4 regions of the Simiduia curdlanivorans genome follow, and region 1 is predicted to be linked to each of the others. Evidence: predicted binding sites of a transcription regulator. Region 1 holds the regulator's gene; each other region holds the start of a gene.
What was found. Region 1 encodes sigma-54, which starts transcription at its own class of promoters, with help from an activator protein. Its sites were predicted from a motif close to TGGCACANNNNTTGCNNT; they were not measured.
Positions count from the first base shown of each region.

Region 1 (3,093 bases):
GTAGATCGCTTGTCTCAGCCGTTCTCAGTGCCGCGCGGAATTCTTCCTGTTGAAATAATTCGGCCAGTTTTGCCAATGTTTGTAAGTGCTCGCTACTGGCTTCTTCCGGCACCATAAGGGTAAATATGACGTCGACCGGCGCACCGTCGATGGCATCGAAGTCGATCGGGCTGGAGAGCACAACCAAAGCGCCAATAGTGCTTTCACAGCTGGCGACTCGACAGTGTGGGATAGCAATTCCATGACCTAAGCCCGTGCTACCCAGTTTTTCACGCGCGATTAAGCTGCGAAATAGTGTATCGGCATCTAGGCTGGGTATATCAGTGGCGATGATGTTGGCGATCGTCTCAAGCACGCGCTTTTTACTGACGCCCTCTACACCGTGTTGTACACGGCGAGGGGCTAGAAGGGTTTCAAACTGCATAGGGTTATCGATGGCTTCGGAGTTTTTCTTTGTGTTTAATTAGTTGGCGATCTAGCTTATCAGAGAGCAGGTCTATGGCTGCATAGAGATCCTGAGACTCTGAATCAGCGAAAAATTCAGCGCCACTGACGTGTACTGTCGCTTCCGCCTTTTGCTGTAGTTTATCAACACTTAGTATGGTGTTGATACTGGTTATTCGGTCGTGGTGTCGCTCGAGCTTTTCCAGCTTTGCATGGACGTAATCTTTTATGGCGTCGGTCAGGTCTAGGTGGTGTCCGCTGATATTTATTTGCATTCGGCTGCTCCTTTGTGTCGCTGCTTTTGCTGTCAACTGCCCTTTTTTGGTGCAAACCCCAAAGCTGGGCGCCTAAAACTAGGGTGTAGCGGTGTTGCTTGATCTAGCGTTTAGATCAATCTCTTGCGTTCATTGGATGCTGCAATGCCCAATGACTCTCGGTATTTAGCGATAGTTCTGCGCGCTACCTGAATGCCTTGCTCTTCAAGCAGGGTGGTGATTTTACTGTCGCTTAAGGGTTTTTTCGGATTCTCAGCCGCCACCAGCTTCTTAATAATGGCGCGAATCGCGGTGGATGAGCACTCTCCACCCGCATCCGTGCTGACGTGGCTGGAGAAAAAGTATTTCAGCTCGAAGATGCCCCGCGGGGTGTGCATATACTTTTGTGTGGTAACGCGGGAGATGGTGGACTCGTGCATGCCAACTTCTTCTGCAATGTCGTGCAGTACCATAGGGCGCATGGCCTCGGGGCCGGATTCAAAAAAGCCCATTTGCTTTTCGACGATGCAACTGGCGACCTTGAGCAGGGTTTCGTTGCGGCTTTGCAGGCTCTTGAGGAACCAGCGCGCCTCTTGCAAATGGTCGCGCATGAAGTTGTTATCTGGGCTGGTATCTGCCCGTTTGACGAGCGAGGCGTAACCAGCGTTAATGCGTATTTTAGGCGCTATGTCTGGGTTAAGTTCCACTAACCAGCGATCCTGCTTCTTACTGACAAAGACATCTGGAACAACATATTCAGTATCGGCCTGTGCGATTTGTTCGCCGGGGCGCGGGTTTAGGGTTTGAATTAACCCGATTACCTCTGCCAGCTCAGCTTCTTTAAGTTTACAGCGCCGCATCAGTTGCTTGTAATCGCGATTGCCTAACAGCGCTAAATGATCCTTAACAATAAGCTTAGCAGCATCTAGGAAAGGTGTAGTAGTTGGCAGTGTTCGCAGTTGGATAAGTAGGCACTCGGCCAAGTCTTGGCCGGCGACACCGACCGGGTCAAACTGTTGAATGCGATGGAGAACCGCTAACACTTCGTCCAGTTCAACCGGGTCTTCGAGCATTTCCTGTTCTTGATTGAGGCCCTCGGCTATGTCGCCGATGGGGTTGCCCAGCATGCCGCTCGGTTCGATATCGTCGATGATCGATAGGGCGATGACTCTGTCCCTGTCGCTCATGGGGGTTAAATTGAGCTGCCACAGCAGGTGTTCCTGCAGGCTTTCGCCGGTGCTATCGCCGCGCTCGTAATCGCGGTCTTCGTCGCTGCCTGAACCGCTGCTGGCTGGGCCGGAGGTGTAGATGTCGTCCCAGTTGGTGTCGACCGGCAGGTCGTCGGGTATGTCGTTGTTCCAGTCACTATCCATCTCATTGGACTGGTTGTTATCGGGTGAAGTTTCCGGCGTGTTTAATTCTTGTAGGTTGGTTTCGGTAGATTCTTTGGCACTGTTAAATTCTGGGTCGCTAGGTTCGCTGACATCGCTACTGGCCTCTGTGTCCTGTGCCCCGTCTTCGCCCTCTGATATTTCGAGCATGGGGTTGGATTCTAGCGCCTCCTGAATTTCCGCTTGCAAATCCAAGGTGGACAACTGCAGCAGCCGGATGGCCTGCTGCAACTGCGGCGTCATGGTCAGTTGTTGACCTAGCTTGAGCTGTAGTGATGGCTTCATGGTTTGATGACTAACATCCTTTAAGGTAGTGCCTCGCAACTTCGCCGAGGTATGGTCTTAGTGTAGTCATCCGTCAGGGCTCAGGCAATATTGACAAGCAAGCTCCATGCCTTTATGAGCCGTAGGGTAAATTAAAATTAGAGAGTGAATTGATCACCTAAATAAACCTCGCGGACTCGCTGGTTGGCTAGCACAGTATTGGCGTCGCCTTCTGCGATGATATGCCCCTCGCTGACGATATAGGCTTTCTCGCAGATACTGAGAGTTTCGCGCACATTGTGATCGGTAATAAGCACGCCTATACCGCGTTCTTTGAGGTGTTTGATGATGTTTTTAATGTCGCCCACGGAAATTGGGTCTACCCCAGCAAAGGGCTCGTCCAGCAAAATAAACTGCGGCTCAGTGGCCAATGCCCGTGCAATTTCTACGCGTCGTCGCTCGCCGCCAGAAAGTGCCATGCCTAGGCTGTCTCGAATATGGGTGATGTGAAATTCTTCGAGCAATGCTTCCATGCGTGCGAGGCGTTGCTTGCGGTTGAGCTCCTTGCGCGTCTCCAGTATGGCGAGAATATTGTTGGCCACGGTGAGCTTGCGAAATACGGACGCTTCTTGGGGTAGATAGCCGATACCGGCGCGCGCGCGGCCGTGGATGGGCATGCCCGTCAGGTTTTTATCGTCGATTAATACGCGCCCGGCGTCATTTTCCACCAGGCCCGCAAT
Region 1 covers NZ_JAUFQG010000004.1:1,991,842-1,994,934, forward strand. The annotation lists gene ptsN (PTS IIA-like nitrogen regulatory protein PtsN) at 1-424, opposite strand, end outside; gene hpf (ribosome hibernation-promoting factor, HPF/YfiA family) at 429-719, opposite strand; gene QWY82_RS08885 (RNA polymerase factor sigma-54) at 830-2,374, opposite strand; gene lptB (LPS export ABC transporter ATP-binding protein) at 2,512-3,093, opposite strand, start outside.

Region 2 (3,093 bases), 1.1 Mb from region 1:
CTTTAGGTGCGAAATCAAAACCCGTAGCACGAGAGGATGGTTTTAAAACCGCGATGGCGGATGCGCAGGTGCAGCACACACGGGCAACCCCTAAGCCTAAAAGAGAGCCAGAACAAAAAAGCGTCGCTCGGGAAGCTAAACCAGCCGACTCAGCTGCAAGTGCATCTAAGGCTGTGAAGGACGAGGGCTCTGAAGTCGATCAATCTGCAACCAAACAGCAGGCATCCTCCGCAAGCGCTGAACATGATAAAGGCTCAGCCGAAGCGCATATGGCTCAAAACGACACTCACACCGATGAACAGGCCTCATATGTCGTGCCCGCAGAGCGGCAAGATTTACCGCGACCAGATGGTTTAGCGGAGCCCTTAGGGCTTTCAATACCGCAATTTCAGCTTGCAGCAAGCCACAACCGCCTTGGTTTAGGTGTCGATGGTGTTGGCATAGCGGTTCAACTAGGCGAAAATCCGCTGGCGGCACTCGCCGAGCTAGAGGGGAGCACTCTTCTTGCGTCCAGTTATCTCTCTGGTGGCGCTGCAGGTGTGACAGATTTGACTGGCGTGCTAGGCGTTTCTGAGCCACTGGCCGGCGCAAATATGGCTTTGTTATCCGCACCGCAAGCGGGGCAGATGACAGTTTCGCCCCAGGCACTTAAAGCCGGCGAGGGCCTCGTAAACCTGGGGCTCACAAGCGCGGAGGATGCAACACTGAATTTAGGGCGTGAACTCGATGTGGATAGCCCTGTAAAGGGCCAGGTGGCGACGGCAGTTAACGATAAGCTCTTACAAAGCCCGAGCCAAAAAGTACTCGCGGCTGCCCTAATAATGCAGGCCGATGCAGATAGCATAAAAATCGCCCAATCGCTGGATCATCCAGCGGCCGCGCTTAAGAAAGGCTCGAGTGACGCAATGTCGAGCATCTCCAGCACTTTGTCCACAAGTGCCAACAGCCTTAATGGTCGAGTGCAACCCATCACTGTTCCAGTTAGTCAACCGCACTGGGCTCAGTCGGCTGGCGAGCGGGTTGTTTGGATGGTGTCACAAAAGCTGCAATCGGCAGAAATTCAGTTAGATCCACCAGAATTGGGGCCGCTCCAAGTCAAGGTCAGCGTGCAGCACGACCAAGTGAGCATTACCTTCGTTAGTCACAGTGCGCAGGTGCGCGACGCGTTAGATCAACACGCGTTGCGCTTAAGGGAAATGTTCGAAGGCCAAGGTCTCGACCTTGTGGATGTCGATGTGTCAGATCAATCCTTCCAGCAGCGCGAAGAGCAGGGCGACAGTCAGCCTCGCTCCGGTAATCCGCAAGATGACGACAAGCTAGACAGTGATGTGCAAATGATCGCGTCCAAGGTATCCAGCCAACTTGTCGACCACTTTGTCTAATTAACGCACGCTTAACCTCATCTAGGGAACCTCTGAATAACTCTGGTGCCGCTCTGGCTTCCAACAAATTTCGTGGGCTAGGCGCGGCTTCGAAGGCATACCGGGGTCTGTCGAGAAGTCGCAAGCGGATGGCCGCCCCCAACTCACACGGAATTTGCTGGAAGCCCCGCAGGGCGCGGCCTTTAGCGGCCTCCGCTACGTTGAGCTTCTTGCTAAGGGCTAAGGCCATTAGCTGCGAAACTCGCCTTGCGGCTGACCGCTACAGGTCACGCAGAGCGGTACCGGAGTTATTCAGAGGTTCCCTAGCAACGCGCCGCCAAAAAGTCGGCGCTCACGGTTAGTTCGTCGCATCAGTGAACTACACTTCTACTGCACAAACTGTGCTTTGTGCCATAGCGCAAGTCTTTGGTTAAACCTCTAGGTGTTAAGGTCTTGCGGGAGCCTAGTCGCATATGGCACGCAGTTTGCTGGAACCCTTTATATGGGATTTTTAGTTGTCAAAACGACGGACTTTTGACATGGCAAAACCAAATGAAACACCCGAAGTAGAAAACGCACCTGAAGGCGCTGGCGGCAAGAAAAAACTCATCATTTTAATTGTCTTAGGCATGGTTTTGGTTGGTATCTCTGTGGGCGGCACCTTGTTTGCTCTGAAAATGTTTAGCGGTGAAGAAGCGGCCGTTGCAGCAGAAGGCGATGAAGAGGGTGAAGCGACTGCGCCTGTAGTAAAACTTCCAGCAGTCTATTTCCCTTTGAAACCAGCCATTATTGTCAACTTTCAATCGCGAGGCCGGCAGCGATTTTTGCAAGCGGAGGTGACCTTAAAGATTCGCGAACCGGATGTTGTCGCCGCTGTTGAGTTACACATGCCGATGATTCGCAATGCCTTAGTAATGTTGCTCGGTGGCCAAGTCTATGAGGACTTGCAGACCCATGAAGGCAAAGAACTTTTACGTCAACAAGCGCTGGCAGAAATTCAGCGCTTAATTGAAATTGAAATTGGTAAGCCTGGCGTCGAGCAAGTGCTGTTTACCAACTTCGTGATGCAGTAGGGGTCAAGGGTGCAAGATCTATTATCACAAGACGAGATTGATGCCTTACTCCACGGTGTCGATGATGGCGATATAGATACCGATTCCGACGATGAGCCGGGCTCGGTCAAATCCTATGATTTAACCAGTCAAGATCGTATCGTTCGCGGGCGTATGCCCACCTTAGAAATGATTAACGAACGCTTTGCGCGCTACATGCGCATCAGCATGTTTAACTTGTTGCGCCGCACCGCAGATGTATCTTCTGGTGGCATACAGATTCAAAAATTTGGTGAATATGTACATACCCTGTATGTGCCTACCAGCTTAAATATGGTGAAGTTTCGGCCGTTACGCGGCACGGCCTTGCTGATTTTGGATGCCAAGCTTGTGTTCAAGCTGGTTGATAATTTTTTTGGCGGCGACGGTCGCCATGCCAAAATTGAAGGTCGGGAATTTACCCCCACTGAACTGCGTGTGGTGCAGATTGTACTAGAGCAGGCCTTTATCGATTTACGCGAGGCTTGGAAAGCGGTTATGCCCATTGAGTTTGACTACATAAACTCAGAAGTTAACCCGTCCATGGCTAATATTGTTAGCCCGAGTGAAGTGGTGGTAGTAAGTACCTTCCATGTAGAGTTAGATGGTGGCGGCGGCGACTTCCATATTACCTTGCCTTA
Region 2 covers NZ_JAUFQG010000004.1:3,097,080-3,100,172, forward strand. The annotation lists gene QWY82_RS13740 (flagellar hook-length control protein FliK) at 1-1,382, shown strand, start outside; gene QWY82_RS13745 (flagellar basal body-associated FliL family protein) at 1,901-2,434, shown strand; gene fliM (flagellar motor switch protein FliM) at 2,444-3,093, shown strand, end outside.
Region 2: QWY82_RS13745 (flagellar basal body-associated FliL family protein) is a predicted target of sigma-54. The motif match lies at 1,836-1,853, and genes of this name have one in related genera.

Region 3 (3,093 bases), on a different contig from region 1:
CTTGCGGAACAAAACGCGGATATTAGAGATAGTGCGGTTCACGTTGTCGGTTAAACACTCGACAATAACCGGCACCTGGTGCGGGGCAAAACCTTCGTACACTACTTTTTCATAACTGACGGCGCCATCGAGCTGGCCAGAGCCTTTCTTGATAGCGCGCTCGAGGGTTTCACGGGTCATGGATTGCTTGCGCGCCGCTTCAACCGCCATGCGCAAACGTGGGTTCATGTCTGGGTCTGCGCCAGTGCGGGCGGCAATCATGATTTCCTTGGTTAACTTGGTAAACAGCTTGCCTTTGGCATTGGCCGCGGCTTCACGGTGTTTAGCTTTCCACTGGGCACCCATGGGCGTTGCTCTCTATTTTCAGATGTTGTGATGAACCGCGACAAATTGGCGCCGGCGTTAATCGGCGAATTTTATAGAATGTCCGCGCCGGTGCAAGCAAGAGTTCGATAACGCGGCAGCCGGCCGATAAAAAGTCGGTTGGCACAGAAAGCAGAAAGCCGCTACAAGAGCGGCTTCTAAACAGGCAGAACCTAGAGAGAGGTTCGCGCGGACTAAGAGCGAGCGATACTTTTGCGGGCAAAACCAAGGCCAAATAAACCGAGGGCCAACAAAACCAATGAACCCGGCTCAGGTACGCTAGCGGCTACCACAACACCGTCGAGAAAGTTACCCACAGTGCCATTGGTGATTGACGTAAAGCGAATCTGCGACATTTCGCTCGACGCAATGAAGCTACCCTGAAACTGGCTCCAGGTGCCAACCACGTGATCGGTTAATTCACCCATCAACGAACCCACGCTATAAGCGAAGGACTCGGCATTGCTTTGACGGGCGCTATAGAAGAAAGACACATCATAGCTTTGGCCAACCACAGTGGCGAAGTTCTGGAAAATAGAAAACTCACCGGCGTAGGGGTGCGCATTTAATTCAGCATGCTGCTCGCCCACGGCCGAGGCAACACCGTTCAAACCATCCCAAATCTCAATATTGCTGCCATCCCAGCCATTCACATCATCGGCTGCGAAATATTGCCAGGTGCCTTCGGCAACATCATTATCTTCAAAGCTACCGTTAACAATTAAGTTAGCGTTGGCAGAGGCGGCCAATACCAAGCCTAAAACTAAGGCGACTGAATACTTTGCTAGTTTGTACATAAATTAACCAATCCATTGAAATCAAAAGTCTGCAAATCCACTATTAACGATTGCACCCTGAATCCGTTTAAAAGCAAGCACTGAGCCAACCTTAAAAACCTATTAAAAATCAACATATTACTGAATTTCCATGCACCGTCGAGCCAACTAAATGTAAAAAAAATCGACAATCAACCGTGCGAAACTGATACTTCAACCCGATCAATCTATGCCAGCCCACGGGTACAACCTTCCCTCACTAGGGGTGCACGTCGTGTCTAAGGCCAAGGGCGAGTAAGCTAGCAACACTAACCGCTTCTTCCAGCCACCGCCCGAGAACGCTATGAACGCTATGAACGCCAATGACCTGAAGCCATCAAAGCAACAAGCGCAAACTATTTGCCCCAACTGCCGGCAACCCAATCAGTGCGCTCTAGTCGAACAGCCAGAGACAAGCGCCTGTTGGTGTATGCAAATCGAACCCATGACTAACAGCCGGCAGGCGCTCAATAGCACCCAGGCCAATAAAGTCTGTTTGTGTAAAACCTGCTTAATGAATAGCAGGCTTGACCCGCAATAATTTTTTGCACGATATCAGTGCAAGCCAGCAAAAAGGCAATTTCTTGCGCCCTATTTTAGCGCCCCCTTATCTATCGCTTTTTACTGTCATGACAAAACAGGAAATATTAATAATATTTTTTTAAGCTTATCGAATTAAAATTGCGCAAAAATACAAAAAAAGTCGTTTTGTAAAAATTGGCACAGCAGATGCAATACTAGTCGTGCAGTCAGGCAAAACGCCGACACCCATTAGCTTACTGATGATGACGAGACAGAGGTATTTACCATGCGATTAATGACACGCGCTTCAACAATTATTGCCATGAGCACTTTAGTCATGATGACCGGTACTGCAACAGCGGCCACCTGTGACATGTCCACAGCACCTGCTGCGCCAGCGGTTCCTGCAGCTACCGAGCGTAGCACTGCAAGCATGTTAAGCGCCCAAAGTGAGATTAAAAGCTACATCAACGCGGCGAAAGAGCACTTGAAATGTGTTAATTCAAGCCGTAAACACAACGCGCTAGTCGATCAGATTTACGCAGTCGCCGACGAATACAACACAGCGCTACAAGAATTTAAAGCCAGCACGCGATAACAATAAATAGTGTTGTTCTTACCGTTTCATTGCTCTCCTGCTGTCGACCATTGACAGACCGGCGCATCAATAGCAAAGCGCTTACTGGGCTTTGCTATTGACCGCCGAATTTTATTAATGAGTGCGGCTACGCATTTTTTTCCTTTCCAAAACAGTCATGGCATTAACATGATTAGCGACATGCTGCTCGGCAATTTTTAATCCCATCGCGTCAATTGTTTTCACATAAAGTTTCAAACAAGACGATTTATTCTGCGTGCTATTTTTCTGTGCCAGTTTACGCAGTAAATGGTGACGAACAAATTGCAACACGGCATCGGCCTCGGAAAATTTCGATAACTGAGCCAAGACTTGGGCAAAATATTCAGCCGACACCACCAACTGCGTTTCATCAAACGCACTCAATTGCCCCTGGCTCACATCATTCATGCGAATTTTTGCGATCGCAAAGGTACAGCCAAAGAAACGCTCGGCGGCCTGCCAGTGACCGCGTAGATAGGCCTCTTGGCCGTGGCAAAATGCGCCGCGCCACAACTGCTGTGCCACCTCGGCAGATCGAGCCACCTGCACCCGATGCCGTAAACATAAATACTCCATGCAAACACCTTGTTGATAACGATTATCATTTGCATGTAAGATAACGAGTCTTTTCCGCGCTGACAAGTACAGGAGCCATGAAAATGAAAAATTCTCTGGAACACACCCTGATGGTCGAAATTGATGCCGTGGCGCTAAGGCGCTTGATGGCAGAAGGTAGATTGGTGGCAACCGACTTCCGCTGCGCCCAAGCGGCAG
Region 3 covers NZ_JAUFQG010000006.1:1,280,450-1,283,542, forward strand. The annotation lists gene QWY82_RS19540 (YebC/PmpR family DNA-binding transcriptional regulator) at 1-345, opposite strand, end outside; gene QWY82_RS19545 (PEP-CTERM sorting domain-containing protein) at 558-1,160, opposite strand; gene QWY82_RS19550 (cysteine-rich CWC family protein) at 1,483-1,719, shown strand; gene QWY82_RS19555 (hypothetical protein) at 1,987-2,298, shown strand; gene QWY82_RS19560 (hypothetical protein) at 2,413-2,895, opposite strand; gene QWY82_RS19565 (hypothetical protein) at 2,979-3,093, shown strand, end outside.
Region 3: QWY82_RS19545 (PEP-CTERM sorting domain-containing protein) is a predicted target of sigma-54. The motif match lies at 1,231-1,248, and genes of this name have one in related genera.

Region 4 (3,093 bases), 690 kb from region 1:
GATGACGGCGTTGATTGGCGGTATGCGGGTCCTCAATGCGAATGCCGATGGTAGTAAAAATGGTGTTTTTACCGCGCAGCCTGGCGTTTTAACCAATGACTTTTTTGTCAATTTACTGGATATGTCAACTCAATGGCGCAAGAGTAAAGTCGATGGTCTATACGAAGGCTTCGATAGAAAAACGGGCAAAGTTAAATACTCTGCAACGCCAGTAGATCTGATATTTGGCTCGAACTCAGAGTTACGCGCCGTGGCTGAAAGCTATGCGTATGATGGTGCTCAAGAGCGGTTTGCCAAGAGCTTCATCAGTGCTTGGGTAAAAGTTATGCAAGCTGATAGGTTTGATTTGCAATAGACGGTAGATGTAGCTAGACGTAAATAGTAATTATTTTCGTGATGTTAAAAATGCCTCCTGTAACGGAGGCATTTTTATTGATTAGCGTTCGAGCAGCTTTAGAGTGAAATCTGAACTTGCAGCCAAATCTTTTGCGTGTCCGATGCGTAATCCTTAGCTTGATAATCAGCGAACTTAAGCAAGGTGGTGACCTGCTTGTTAATTGGGTAGGCTATCACGGCGTCCCATTCTGTACCGTAATTAGCACTGCCTTCCGCCGCTTTAAAATCGTGGTAAGTCAAAGCCAATTTTAGTGGCCCCACGTTGGCGCCTGCACCTATATAGGCGTCTTCTACACCGTTTGCTGGGGTGCCAAGAAACTTATCCGCGAAACCTTGAAATTTATGACCTGTTGCCAGTGGTGTTTGAAACCCTTTTGCACCATCGTCTGAGCCTAAGACTTCGTAACCCACTGTCCAGTTAAATTTTTCGGCCAAGACGCCTTTAGCTTCGAGCAAATAATAGTCTGTGCTGTACTCTGCGCCGTCGCCCGCTTCGGATTGTGCCGCGTAACTTGCTATTACGCTTGCGGGTTTAAACTTTCCTTCGTAGCGCAGACCATAGGTTTGGTTTGATGCCGCAGCGGCGTTTTCAAAATCCATATCGTAGTAGAAACCGACGACTTTCTGCGCATCGCTTAAGCTCCAGGCTGCGTTCAGTAAATGCACATCGCCATCTAGGGTCGCGTTGGCGCCTTCGGGCCCGAAGATACGATTCACCTGAGATACATAGCTGTACTCGCCGCTAAGCGAACCACTGCCGAACTGTAATCTAGCGCCATCGTAAGTTTGTTCGTTCTGGCGCCACGCCACACCACCAACAAAGCGTTGATCGTCGAGATTAATGCGCTGGCGGCCGCCGGTGGCTGCAAAGCTACCGCTCACGTATTTTGCGTAAAATTGATTAATGTCGGTGCCGTCTGGATCTGCGACAACCGGGTAAGTGCTATTGCCGTTGCTGGTGCTGTTAAAATTATCATCGCCTAAATGATGTACGTCATCGAATTCTAAACCCAGGCTGAACCCGCTTACGTTGCCTGAAACAAAGCTCAAGCGCGAGCGGAGGGTGTTCGCGACGGCATCTTTATCGATGCCATCTTGTTCAACACTTTCAAACCGATAGCGAAAATCGATATTGGTTTTACTTTCTTTCATGAAGGTCTCGAGCGCTGAATCTGCTAAGGCGTAGGGCGATGATGCGGCGGCTGCGATAGCCAATGACAAGTAAACTTTTTTCATATCTCACTCTCTATGGTCTTCGATAATGGTGAACGCTTACACCTTATGTGTGTCTGGTCTAGGTGTTGTTGATTTGTATCAAGCTGTGCGTGTCGCTACTCATTGGTGTTTGGCGAGTAACACTTTATGGGTATCAATATGTATGCCAAAACTAAGTCGCGCCTTTGAAGTTCCTGATCTTAAGTGGATGAAGGGTGAGCGAAAAAGACTTGTATGTTGGTTGCGCGCGAATTTAATTTCTCAGGCAAGATCGCGGGCCACACCTTAACGGTAAAGGCTTTAAGGCGGATTTAGGTGTTGCTCGACAGTCTATGTTGAGCGAAGGATTAGCTAAGTTTTTGGCGGTGTATTCGGCCTAGACCTGAGATAAATATATTTATAATTTATTGTTTAGAGGCGGTGCCGGCGTTTGAAAGAGTCGATGAATGACTTAGGCAGAGAGCCAAAATGGTTCGATATTTTAAATTTGTGCGTCAAATTGGGTCGGTTGCGCCAGCGATGTTTCCTCGCCTGCCTCGCGCGTTGGGGCGGAAACGACAAAAGAGAGACGGTGGGCGACTTACGCTTCGCACCTTAATGGGGATTGCGTGCACTCTCGGGTGGCATGAGGTGCTCTGAAAGCGACTCTCAATCTAGTTTCAATAAATTGGAAAAGGCCGGCGCATCATGAGTTGCGCAGGTTTTAGTGGTGGCTGCCGCAAGGCCTAGGCTATTGGCCTGGTTCGTGCAGATTTGAATTCAGGGGATCAAGTCTAGCTACGCTTTGGAGTTCAACATCATGGGTTTATGTCACCGGTTTGCCTTTATCAGATTTTTGCCAAGTGTGTCGGTACTTTTTTTGACTGCCATCAGTATGTTGGCTCATGCGGAGATGAGTATCGGCGAAGCGGTCAATCGCGCGGGCGAACAAAGAATGTTGTCACAGCGCATTGCGCAGAGTTATCTGTTAACAATTATTCAGCCGCAGAGCCCAAAAGGGCGAGATAGGGTGGTGCGCGGCATTGAACGCTTTGAGAGTAATCTTTCGGCCCTAGAGAATTTTACCGCCGCAAAATCCTTGGCGCCTGATCTCGATCGAGTAAAATCTCTGTGGCAGGCCTATCGTGCACTAGCCCTATCTGAGGCTAGCGATGCCAATGCAGAAAAATTATTGCTGGCGAGTGACCGTATATTGGTTGAGGCGAATAGATACGTGGGCCTATTAGAAAAAATTTCCAAAACGGGCTTGGGCGAAGTGGTAAACATCTCTGGCCGGCAGCGCATGCTGTCGCAGCGAATTGCTAAAAACTATTTAGCCTACTTTCAAAAGCTGGGTGGCGAGGAGCGAATACAAGCGCTGTATGAAGATTTGGCTGAGTATGAAAATGTTTTAGGCTACTTAAAAGAAAGCACCCTCACTACGCCGGATATCTTAACCAAGTTAAACCGGGTTGAAGGCCAGTTCGCCTATGCCAGCAAAGG
Region 4 covers NZ_JAUFQG010000004.1:1,300,883-1,303,975, forward strand. The annotation lists gene katG (catalase/peroxidase HPI) at 1-355, shown strand, start outside; gene QWY82_RS05920 (alginate export family protein) at 454-1,632, opposite strand; gene QWY82_RS05925 (type IV pili methyl-accepting chemotaxis transducer N-terminal domain-containing protein) at 2,471-3,093, shown strand, end outside.
Region 4: QWY82_RS05920 (alginate export family protein) is a predicted target of sigma-54. The motif match lies at 1,763-1,780, and genes of this name have one in related genera.